Regions from separate parts of the Pseudoalteromonas sp. S8-8 genome, predicted to be linked through region 3. Evidence: predicted binding sites of a transcription regulator. Region 3 holds the regulator's gene; each other region holds the start of a gene.
The links. Region 3 encodes LexA, which represses DNA repair genes until DNA is damaged. Its sites were predicted from a motif close to TACTGTATNNNNATACAGTA; they were not measured.
Positions count from the first base shown of each region.

Region 1 (4,296 bases), on a different contig from region 3:
ACGATGCACGAGCAACAGTGCTTAGCATTGGGTAGTTTTTATCAATAGCTGCAATATCATCAATTACGTCAACCGCAATGTTTGAGCCTTTAAATAAGTCAACGCAGTAATCAGCAAAACGTGGTGGAGCCATACGCTCAGGTTCAGTGCCACATAAGTCACGCGCGGCATATTGGCCTGCAGCAATTGCATTAACAGCTTTAATTGTTTGCTCGCTTGCGCCAACTAAACCAATTTGAGTAATAGGTTCAATACTTTCACCGTGATATTCACGCGCTTCTAATGGCTGCCATAAGGCTTGGCAAGCGCCTAAATAAGCAACTTCTAAAGCATGCTGATAACGGCTATCGCCATTTAAATTTGGTAAAAATAATGCAGGATTAACACTACCCGACGCTTTTGCTTCGTTAATTGCTAATTTAGCAGCATCAAAATAACGGCGAACATCGTCGTAATCTCTATTTAACGGACCCGTTGGCGCAAGTACAACGCGTTTGTTTTCAATCACTAATAAAGTAACTTGTTTACCAATACGAGAATCAACTTTTGCTTGGTCTAAAATAGCATCACGTAATGAGTTATTTGGTAATTGAGAAAAGTCATCACTAATAATAATAAGCGCATCATGAGATGTACATTCAAGGCTTGCACTAACCGCTTGAGGGTATGCCATAAATAAAGTCCTGTTAGAAAACATAAGCCCCTATTATCGTCGATTTAAATATTGAAGACCAGCAAGGTGCGATGAGCTAATTATACAAGTTGCCAATAAATGGCAACTTGGGGTTACAGGCTTTACAGCTTAATCGAGAATACTAAGTTGAAAGTTTTGTTCTGGCTCGCTTTTAATGCCAACGCCTATGCCAAGTAATCTTACAGGTTGTTGTAGCCCTCGTTGATAAGCCTTAGTAAGGAGTTGAATAAATATTTCTGTGTTTAGCTCGTGGTATGCCTGATCGGCTGAGGTTACTACAAAATTTGCAAACTTCACTTTAACACTCAGCTTATTAATACGGTTTTGTAATTGCTGTTTATTAAGTCTTAAAACTAATTCGTCTAACAATTTTGGCAGCTCATCTAAGCACTCTTGCAAACTTGTTTTATTGTATTCGTAGGTATGCTCAACACTCAGCGACTTTCTGATGCGATCTGTTGATACTTTACCAACATATTCACCTGCACATTTTTGATAAAGCGACACACCAAAATTACCCACATGTTGCTGCATCCAGTTAACGCCTTTTTCACGAACATCCTTGCCGGTATATAAGCCTTTTAAATTTAGCTTTTCGAGCGTTACTTTACCCACCCCCGGAATTTTCCCCAGCGGTAATTGCGCTAAAAAGTCATCGACCTCATGAGGCAAAACGACAAATTGACCATTCGGTTTTTTTTCGTCGCTGGCTATTTTGGCAATAAATTTAATCGGTGCAATACCTGCTGATGCAGTGAGCCCTGTGGCATTGTAAATATCGGCTCTTATTTGCTGTGCAATAAGTGTGGCACTGCCTTTACAAGCAGTGCTGTCTGTTACATCTAGGTAGGCTTCGTCTAAAGAAAGAGGCTCAACTAAGTCTGTGTAGCGGCTAAATACTTCACGTATTTGATTTGAAGCTTCTTTGTATACAGCCATGCGCCCAGGGACAATAACTAAATCGGGGCATAATTGTTTAGCATGATAGTTCGACATAGCCGATCGTACGCCATATTCTCTAGCTATGTAGTTAGCGGTTGAGAGCACGCCTCGTCGGCTATTGCCTCCAATAGCAAGCGGTACACATGCAAGTTTTGGATTATCTCGCATTTCTACTGCTGCATAAAAGCAATCCATGTCTATGTGAATAAACTTCTTCATCACCACAACAATAACTGGTTATTTATACAGTCATTATTATAGAATCAAATGTGATAAGCAAGCCTAGGGCCTGTTTATCTTTCGAGGTTAAATTTGCAGCAGTATGTTTGGTATTTAGGAAAGGCAGAGCCTATGTAGTGTGGTTATTCCCCATAAATAGGCGATAACGTAGCACAAATGCCAAACATACGCTGCCCGAAGGGTTCTGCCTAGGGGCAATTTACTCTTTGTTGCTCGGTTTTTACTTAGCCCACTAGGTCACAAACCTCGCGCCGCGATTAAATAGCCCCTAGATTGAACAAATTTTAATCCTGAAAGGTCAACAGGCCCTAGTTAGCGATTAAAAAAAGCGCTTATTACCTTCTTGCTCTTTATAACCGCGCAACCAAAACATAACCTCGAAAAAAAACCCCGCTAACATTAAAATAATAGCGCCTGATTCGTTACCCATTGCGTAACAGGTAAAAGAGGCTATAAAAACTAAACAAGCTAAGGACCAATTAATTATATTCTGCATATTTTTACCTTTGTGTGTTTTTGTGTTTGTCTGTGTAATTTAACTGTAGACCTAAAATTAAACAGGTACAATCATCTTATAAAAAAACATGCCATTAATTACCTTGAGCTCGTAACCCCATGTTGATAATCTAAGTACTTTAAAATTAAGGGCCAATAAATAATGCAAACGTTTAAAGATCAGCACCCTATCCATACCGACATCACCGTAGCGTGGGCTGATATGGATGCACTACAACACGTAAATAATGTAGTGTATTTACGTTACTTTGAAATAGCCCGAATCGACTTCTTAAATAAAATAAATCTGTTCGATACAATAAGCCCTAATGGCGTGGGCCCGGTAATAAGCGAAAATAACATTCGTTATAAACGCCCAGTTACATTCCCAGATACGCTTACAGTCGGTGTTACTATTTCTGATATAAAAACAGACCGATTTGTTATGAATTACACCGTATTTAGTCACGCACAAAACGCTATAACAACAACAGGCACTTCAAAAGTGGTTATGTTTGATTTTGAAACAGGCCAAAAAGCCCTCATTGCAGAGCCTCTTTTATCGGCGTTAGTTAGCTACTCTCAAGACGAGCAATAAGGAATTCTCATGCAATACAGCCCACTTGGCAGCAGTGGTATTAACGTTTCAAGAGTATGTTTAGGCAGTATGACTTGGGGTAAACAAAATACTCAAAGCGATGCTGATGAACAAATAGCCTACGCGTTAGAGCAAGGCGTAAACTTTATTGATACAGCCGAAATGTATGCAGTACCGCCCTCTCCAGAGACCTATGGTAAAACTGAGGAAATTATTGGCAATTGGCTATCGCGTAATCAGCAAAAGCGCAGCGATGTGGTACTTGCTACAAAAATTGCAGGCAATGGATTATCGTGGGTACGTGATGGTGGCAATATTACGCACCAAACAGTAATAGAAGCCGTAGACGATTCACTTAAGCGCCTTAAAACCGACTACATTGATTTATATCAGCTGCATTGGCCAAACCGCTCTACCCCGCACTTTGGCAGACAATGGCCCGGCACTCTTAAATTTACCGACGTAAATACACAAGAGCAGCAAGCTAGTATGCTTGATATTCTAGAAGGCCTTAATGAATGTGTTAAAGGAGGTAAAATTAAACACTGCGGTTTATCTGACGATACGCCATGGGGTATAAGCCAGTTTTTAAGTTTGGCCAAAGAGCATAACTTACCGCGCATGGTATCTATTCAAAACGAGTTTAGCTTAGCGCATGCTAAAGACTGGCCGTATTTAATAGAACAATGTGTACACGAAGATATTGCCTACTTACCGTGGTCGCCTTTAGCGGCCGGTTTATTAACGGGTAAATACCTAAATGGTGCTCGCCCAGAAGGCTCTCGTTGGACCTTCATGCAGCGCAACGGTATTTTTAGAGATACACCCAATGCAGAGCAAGCCACTAAGCAGTATGTTGAGCTGGCTCATGCAAACAATATTACTCCAGCACAACTAGCACTCGCATGGTGTAACCAAGTAGATGGCGTAACCTCTTCAATTATTGGTGCAACAAGCATAGCCCAATTGAAAGAAGATATTGATGCATTTAACATCACGTTAAGCGACGAAATTCTTAGTGAGATTAACACTATATTTAAAAACTATCCTATGCCTTATTAAGCATGTACCAGTTAAAAGCAGCCTTGAACAAGGCTGCTTTTAACTAAAATATTTGACCCTACTACAACCAACACTATACTTTAATTAAGTTTTCTTAATTCAACGAACACTTATCAATGCTGAGAAACGGATACTATGCATTTTGCCTATTAATTGTATTTAACGCGCATGCCGTTGAGAAAAAAGTACAGCCTCTAGAAGAAATTGTTTGGCTGCAAAGTTACACGCCCCCTTTTCATATAGCTAAAAGCGAAAGTGCACCACA
Region 1 covers NZ_AUTR01000023.1:84,244-88,539, forward strand. Annotated here, with positions in the region: gene L659_RS0107150 (M17 family metallopeptidase) at 1-673, opposite strand, end outside; gene dinB (DNA polymerase IV) at 803-1,855, opposite strand; gene L659_RS0107165 (acyl-CoA thioesterase) at 2,535-2,969, shown strand; gene L659_RS0107170 (aldo/keto reductase) at 2,979-4,031, shown strand; gene L659_RS0107175 (ABC transporter substrate-binding protein) at 4,148-4,296, shown strand, end outside.
Region 1: the regulator LexA is predicted to act here: its motif matches at 1,868-1,887, upstream of dinB (DNA polymerase IV).

Region 2 (4,296 bases), on a different contig from region 3:
ACTAATGAATTTGCAGGCTCTGCGGCCTCGCTGCTTTCTTGCGATGGAGTTTGTGTATTATTTGCCGTTGAATCTGTATTTTGCGAGTCATCAGCCGTTACTTGTGTATCGCTAGATGCGTTTGTATCATTGCTACCACTGGCTGTTAAACCGTTTTGTGAAAGCGCAATAGATGTAGATGTTTGTTGCTGCGCCGACGTAGACTGAGATATTTCAATATCAGCGGCGTGCACTGCACCTGTAAAAGTACACACACCGCTTAACATCATTACGCTTACAATTTTATTTAATTTAGTCATTGTTTTGTCCTCTAGTTTGTCGGATTGACATAAAGAAGACGATTTACAAAAACACTTTATTCCAAAAATAAATTAAAAAATTACAATAAAACCACTTATTAACTAAATTTCAAATACTTAAAGGTAAGCTAATACCCTACGGCGTTAGCGTTTCACTATTTTGGATCAGCAATAACAGCTCGGCAGTGGCAGTTGCATCGGCCAATGCGCGGTGATGGCTGGTTAAGTTTAAATTAAAATGCGTACTAAGGTTACCAAGCGAATACGACTTTAAGCCTTTAAACGCTTTGCGCGACTCAACCACGGTGCACATTTTTGGCATTTTAAAAAAGTGCCCTGCCATCTCGCATTCTTTTTTAATAAAGCCATAGTCAAAATTAACGTTATGGGCTACAAAAATACTGCCTGCTAGTTTATCAATTAGTGGCTTTACAACCTCTGCAAATACGGGCGCGTTATAAACCATGCTGTCGCTAATACCAGTTAGTGACGTTATAAATCCAGGTATATGGCGCTCGGGGTTAACTAAGCTAGTCCAAGTATCAATTACTTTACCGTGCTGTACTTTTACAAGGCCTATTTCGGTAATACGGTTACCGCCTTTTAAGCCGCCCGTGGTTTCTATATCAACTACGCTGTAAATACGGTTTGGGTCTACAAACCACTTAACTGCGGCAATATGTACCGTAAAGCCCACATTTTTTAAATTATCTATGGTGGTAAGTTGGTTGCGCCTAAGCTTATCACCTGGGGCTTTTACCTCTTCAAAATGTACTTGGCCATTATTAATTACCATTAAGTCGGGGTAGCCGTCTTTTAGCTGTAAATAATGTTTGCTCATAGCCGTTAAATGAGTAATTAATGCCTCAAGTGGGCTGTTTAAAATAAGCGTTTCTAGTGGCTCTAATAAATTGCTGCGCCACCTAAACAAACCGTTAGGTTGATCAAAGTATTGCGCTGCATTTTTGCATACTAAATTAAGCAATGCTTGCGACGTTTGGCACTTTGCTAAGCGCTCATTTATCTGTATTTGCTGCGCTTCATAAAAATTACCAAGCCTTAATACTTGCGGATAAATATCAAACTCATTGCATGGCGGATAAGGCGACTCCACAAATAGCTCATGCCAAAATACCAAACCAAACAAACTTTGCCAAAGCGTGTTTTCGGTATTAAATACCTGCATACCTTGGCGAGTATAATAATCGTTTACGCCCTGCTCTACTTCACCTCGGTACAGTTCATCTATTTCTAGCACGCACTGAGTATCGGCAAGCATGGCACTTAAACGAGAACGTGTTTTTTTATTAAACTTACGCATTAAAAAATCGTCAGCAAAATACAGTAAATCATCAGTGAGCGGGTTTTCGATAATGGCTTCTAATCGAGCTTTTACCCACTCTTTATTGCCAAGCCTGTATTGCTCTCTTATTTGAATTTCTTGTGCTTCGCTATCATCCGCGCACCCTTCTAGTAAGCTAAAAGCAAGTTCGCTATCAACTGCTTTTAGCTGCCTATAAAGCCTAACTAATAATTTATTTTTTAATACAACGGCAATGGCACCATGTGTAGCTTGCACTAAAACCTGCGACGCTAAAGCAGCATAGTCGCTCTCATCTGTAATGTTTTTAAATGCTAACCGGTAACGGTTTAGTAAATAGTTTGATTGCGCTTCTTCAAGTGTTTCAAAGCGTGACAAGCTCTCACTGTGCCCTTCGCGTGTAGCGGTTAAGCCTAAGTCTCGCATTACAAAACGATTTTGATGATTTACATCGCCGCTGCTTAGTTTGCCTGCAAATAAAAACTCAAAATACTCGTAGTAATCACTGCGGTTATTAATTACATACTGGCTATAAAGTGGCGCAAGCTCTTGTGGGCATGCTTTAAAAAACTCACGCGCAATATCCACCAGCGCGCCTTTACCGGCGCTCTTTTTAAAGCTTATTTGCTCGTCGTAATTACTTAGCAACTCAACCAAAGAAGGTTTGGTTAAGTGCGCTAAAAGCTGCGAATAATGCTGCTCGTTTGGCTCAAATAAAATATCGGCTTTTTTAAGCGTATAAATAGCCTGATGCGGTGATGTTATTTCTTCATAATTAAGCGATTGCGCCTGCACCAAATAAGGCTTTCGCGAGTACACACGCGCCAACATGCACTGGCTTTGTTCATCTAGCTGGTTAATTTTACTAATAAATTCACTATGTTTAGGCTCAAGTAAATGCATACATTTACTAGTTACAAACTCAATAAGCTCTCTAAAATGCGCTAAATAGTATTTTGCTGGTAATTCTTTTTTCATAATATCGCCATAACTGTATATAAAAACAGTATCTAGTATTTATGCTTATTATTCAATCTTAAACTTGTAATCGGTAATGCTTATAGTTGCCATATCAAAATAATGTAGAGTCAATAAGCACTAAATGTAAAAAGCGACATATTACAAGCCATACAACAAAAACAAACCATTGCCATACATTGCAAAGGTGGCACCTGCGGCACAGGGTTGGTCGCTGCACTTATTTTAAATTCGACAGGTTACACATAAGAAGAGGTATACAACCTAGTACAAGGCATTCGCCCTAAAGCACTCACTATAGAGCTGTAAAAAGAGTACTTTGAGAGTTTTAGTCGGTAATAAAAAAGCTAGCGTAAAACAGCAAAGCTACTAATAGTTAAACGCCCATTAACTGGGTCGCAGGCATAACCATTAGACGCGTTTATATTACCGGAATGCAATAAGTTACTTGGGTATATAACTGCGCGATTTAGCTTTGCCTCTACTCTGTAAACTTGCTCAAACAAAGTTGTACTTCCATTTATATATTGTGGATTTTTATGAAGCTTTTGCGCCATGGCTTGTTGCTTAATAGCTTGCCTATAAAGCATAAGCCGCTCTTTTGTTATACGTTCATACCCTAAGGATTTATGCTTATAAAATGAAGTGCCACCATGAGTTTCATCACATAAAAAGTGCACCATAGCAAGTTGATTCATATTAGGTGTATCAAAATGAGGGAGCATTTGTATTGGCCTGAGCTTATCAGGCTCAGTGCATGCAATTGAAAAAGCAGAAAGAATTACATCAAACTCGCTTTTATCCGCCATATCAAAGTGCGAATTAATAATTGGCGCAAGCGCTTTTAACCGCTCGATATAACTAAGCGGTGCTGCTTTTCTTACTCCTGGGTAAAAATCACTTTCTTGTGCGCAAAACGATTCTCTAGCACTTTGAGAAAACACAGCAAAATTAATAAGCGCATCTACATTATTTACAAAATCATCAATAACAATAATTGGGGTTTTCTCTTCCCCTACAGTATGTATGTGTAACGCCGTATTTTCGTTTAGTTTAAAATCAATCATCGGCTAAATTAAGCACTGCATTTTTACGCTCTATCAATGGGTATATTTGGCCAAGTGAGGTTATAACAGTATAAATAGCGGGTAATAAAGCGCTTTGATGTAAAAGCGTAATTTGATCACTATTAAGTTGTGCGAGTCTTTCTTGGTTAATAGTGTATAGGCCGTTTAACTTTGTTTTTTGACTGTTCTGAAACGTTACCTCAAGCGATAATGGCTGCAGTAGATCATGCTGTAACAAGGTATCAATTAACTTTTTATTGTCTATTTCGCCCTGTAGTAAATGCCCTAAACACTGCTTTATTTGTTTGAAATAGCTACTTTCTTCTGCGCTTTGGGTATAAATTGGTTCTAAATTATTCTGGCTTTGCGCTCGATTATTAACGACTGCTGGGCTATTTAAATTAATACACACAGGGTATTGAGTTTGCTGCGCATGAGTATCACCAACAAAAAATGGCTGACGCTGTAATTGAAGCGGTAAATACACGCCCTGCCACTGCGAGTTCTGATAAAACAAGTTCTCATGTTGCTCAAAGCCTAATAAAGCATTGAGTGTAAACTCCCCTGTTTCTGAGTTTTTTGCAAAAACTATAGGCTGCTGAACGGCAATTTGATTAAGTTCCGCCATAAC
Region 2 covers NZ_AUTR01000037.1:69,458-73,753, reverse strand. Annotated here, with positions in the region: gene L659_RS0112595 (exonuclease domain-containing protein) at 436-2,598, opposite strand; partial or broken gene L659_RS1000000123925 (protein phosphatase) at 2,728-2,907, shown strand; gene L659_RS0112590 (DUF6445 family protein) at 2,946-3,665, opposite strand; gene L659_RS0112585 (SapC family protein) at 3,658-4,296, opposite strand, start outside.
Region 2: the regulator LexA is predicted to act here: its motif matches at 2,610-2,629, upstream of L659_RS0112595 (exonuclease domain-containing protein).

Region 3 (4,296 bases):
TTATCAAGAGGAATAGCGCTCATGACTAAACCGCCTAATAGCCAAGCTAAAATTTGTAATGTGAGCAAATAACCGAGCCATTTATGTAACTTGCGAGCATACTTAAATATTTTTTTATTCATGTTTTAGTCTTATTATTTTTAGAGGCTAGTTTATTACATTAATGGGATTAGTTACTGCGACATTTTGTCGCAGTTTAAACTATAGCTTACTGTAATCATTTAAAAATAAAAAAGATTACACTTAAATTGCTAACATGAATTATTTGTTTAATTGAGCTGAGTGTTTGATATCCAGCTAGCTTTAAACGCTAAAAAATACTTAAAAGCTGCGAAATATCTATATAAAGTGGTTAATAGAGCATAGTTGATTTGGTATAACGGTAAAACTGCGTTAAAGTTTGCAATGAAATTATTAGAGGATAAATACGAAACGATGTCGGAAATTCAATTTTTAAATGTAGATCTTGAGCTTGAATCAAAGCAAGATATTAGTTTGCTAGTGGCAGACTTGAAAAAAGTCGCGACGATTTTACATTATGACAAAGACGAATACCGTCAATTAGCGCGTATTGAAGCAATAGGTGTAGTAAACACGCCTGACAAAGCAATAAACCATATATGTGAGCTTATTGAATCGTGTTCGCGTAACGCGCTAAAGCAATGGTTAAGCTGTTCACGTAGAACGTTTGATATTGGTTTTGAATCGGGCACTTCCCCTAAGTGCTTTAATCAAGCCTTAGATGCAGATACATTACTACGTATATCTGCGATTGGTGCGGGTATGGAAATTACAATTTACCCAATCGAAAAGTAACTATCTTCGCTCTACGACTGCTGCGGTCATTTTTGATACGCAGCACAGCTCATTGCGGCTATTTGTAATTTTTATTTCCCACACTGAACTACGTTTGCCAATATGAAACGCTCTTGCCGTTGCTGTTAAAGTGCCGTTGCGAGATGCTTTTAAATGACTTGCGCTAATTTCCTGCCCCACGCAGTAAAATTTTGTAAAATCGACAACAAAGTTAGCTGCATAGCTGGCAACTGTTTCGGCAAGTACAACGTTAGCACCGCCGTGAACCATGCCCATTGGGTTATGATGCTCAGGAATTGCCGGCATAGTGGCTACTAAGTAATTATCACCAATTTCAGTGACTTCTATTCCCATGGTTTTCATTAATGTTCCTTGGCCATCAATGCCTTGTTCTAACTGCTTGCACAGCTCTAAAGTGATGGGCTGGTACCAAATACTCATAATGACTCCTTTGCTTTTTTAATCATTTATAAACCTAGCTTTAGTTATATCCCTAAAATGTACACAAGTGAAATTACTTTGGCTATTTTAAGGCTTAATTTAAATTTGCGATTTTTATTTAACTGTATATACTCACAGTTAAATGTACTGTATGGAAAACCAGTTGTATGCGACCATTAACGAACCGCCAAGCTCAAATACTCGAACTAATTAAAGTTTTTATTAAAGACACTGGTATGCCTCCTACACGTGCTGAAATAGCGCAAACATTAGGTTTTAAAAGTGCCAATGCTGCTGAAGAACATTTAAAAGCACTTGCTAAAAAAGGCGCAATTAAAATGAAACCAGGTGCAAGCCGTGGTATTCAGTTAATTGAAGAAGAAGAGCCAGAACAATTAGGTTTACCGCTTATAGGGCGTGTTGCTGCTGGTTCACCTATCTTGGCGCAAGAGCACGTTGAAAGTCACTGCAAAATCGATCCATTAATGTTTAAACCGGCTGCAGATTTTTTACTACGCGTTAACGGTATGAGCATGAAAGATATTGGTATTATGGATGGTGATTTACTTGCTGTACATCGTACTCAAACCGCTGAAAATGGGCAAGTTGTTGTTGCCCGCCTAGACGAAGACGTAACTGTAAAACGTCTTGAGAAAGCGGGTCGTAAAGTATTACTTCATGCTGAAAACGACGATTTTGAATCTATTGAAGTAGATCTTGAGAATGAGTCTTTTAATATTGAAGGCTTAGCCGTTGGCGTTATAAGAAACGCTGATTGGATGTGACTTTAAAAATAGCTTTTAAACAAGCAGTTTTATAAATGCGTACTAATTAGTACGCATTTTCTGTTTTAAATTCGCACTAAAAATAGGGCATAAATAGCTCACTGACAATTTAAGCTGTAAACTTTTTTGCACTTATATTTTCCCCCTCCGAATGCGTTAAACCCCTTTGTTTTGCTCATCTTTTGAACTTCCTGTTACCTAGTTGGTTACTGATTTTTTATTAATTACTCAATATCACCTGATTGTTTTTTATACTAAAACTTGCTTGTTGTTCATTTTTTAGCTAATTATTAATGTGCTGAGCTAATAATAACTCACAGCTTTTTAGTTTTGAGAACACACAATATACACAAACCCGTTGTTGGCGCAGCAAAACCAATCAATATTAAATGAGATTGACTAAAAAAATAAAAATAACGAATTGGCGTTTAAGCCGTATGCCTCTTCGCTTTGCATTCGCAATAGCATCAAAGGAGCCGTCACATGGGTAAACTGACCTCTACCTTGTGGCTTATATTATGTGTTTTTTCGCACCCAGTTTTGGCTAACAGCCAATACAATATGCGCAAAGGCGTAACCGATATAAGCAATAATGTATATCAGCTGCACATGACCATATTTATAATATGTTGTGTGATTGGGGTGATAGTGTTCGCAATTATGTTTTGGGCACTTATTCATCACCGCAAATCTAAAGGGGCTGTACCTGCCCAATTTCACGAAAGCACTAAAGTAGAAATACTTTGGACTGCAATCCCGTTTGTTATTTTAATTGCTATGGCAGTACCAGCCACTAAAACCCTAATTGCAATGGAAGATGCCAGCAAAGCTGATCTCACTATTAAAATTACAGGCTCGCAATGGAAATGGCATTATGAATATATGGGTGAAGATGTAGAGTTCTACTCTATTTTATCTACCCCGCAAGATGAAATCGCGAACCTTGCAGATAAAAATCCTAACTACTTACTTGAGGTTGATAAGCCTCTTGTACTGCCAATAAATCAAAAAGTACGATTTTTAATGACTTCTGACGATGTTATTCACTCTTGGTGGGTACCTGATTTTGCAGTTAAAAAAGATGCGAATCCCGGCTTTATAAACGAAACATGGACGAACATAAACGAAGAAGGTACTTACCGAGGCCAATGTGCTGAGTTGTGTGGTAAAGATCATGGCTTTATGCCTGTTGTGGTGGTCGCTAAATCTGAGGCTGATTTTAAAACGTGGCTTGCAGATGCAAAGCAAGCTAAACAAAAAGCAGCATTAGCAGATGCCGCATTACTTGATAAAACCCTCCCAAAAGAAGAATTAATGACTTTAGGCGAACAAGTATATATGGCCAATTGTGCTGCATGTCATCAGCCTACTGGCATGGGGTTACCGGGTGTATTTCCTGCACTTAAAGGCAGCCCTATAGTGCTTGGCGATATAAAAGATCACATTGATGTAGTTATCCATGGGCGACCCGGTACGGCAATGCAAGCATTTGCCAAACAGTTATCTATAAAGCAATTAGCAGCGGTTATTACTTATAAACGTAATGTGTGGGGTAATGATACGGGTGATGTTATTCAACCGAGTCAAATACAGGCAGCACTTGATGCCAAAGTGGAGGCGAACTAATGAGTAGCATAGTAGAACAACCTAACGCCAATGAAGCTCATCATGCTCATCACCCAGCTAAAGGTTTTAAACGCTGGCTTTACACAACTAATCATAAAGATATAGGTAGTTTATATTTAATTTTTTCGCTGACCATGTTCTTAATTGGTGGTGGAATGGCCATGGTGATCAGAGCTGAATTATTTCAACCAGGTTTACAGTTGGTCGATCCTCACTTTTTTAATCAAATGACCACCGTGCATGGTTTAATTATGGTGTTTGGTGCGGTTATGCCGGCCTTTACAGGCCTTGCTAACTGGATGATACCACTCATGATTGGCGCGCCAGATATGGCATTGCCAAGAATGAATAACTGGAGCTTTTGGATTTTACCGTTTGCGTTTTTAATCCTATTGGCATCATTATTTATGCCTGGTGGGGGTCCTGCATTTGGTTGGACTTTTTATGCACCACTGTCTACAACATACAGTAATGATAATACTGCATTGTTTGTATTTGCCGTACATATTATGGGGATTAGCTCAATAATGGGCGCAATCAATGTGATTGTAACCATAGTGAACTTACGTGCCCCTGGCATGACATGGATGAAGTTGCCCTTATTTGTATGGACGTGGTTAATTACTGC
Region 3 covers NZ_AUTR01000067.1:47,221-51,516, reverse strand. Annotated here, with positions in the region: gene L659_RS0120245 (membrane protein) at 1-122, opposite strand, end outside; gene L659_RS0120240 (hypothetical protein) at 436-816, shown strand; gene L659_RS0120235 (PaaI family thioesterase) at 817-1,257, opposite strand; gene lexA (transcriptional repressor LexA) at 1,425-2,042, shown strand; gene coxB (cytochrome c oxidase subunit II) at 2,526-3,668, shown strand; gene ctaD (cytochrome c oxidase subunit I) at 3,668-4,296, shown strand, end outside.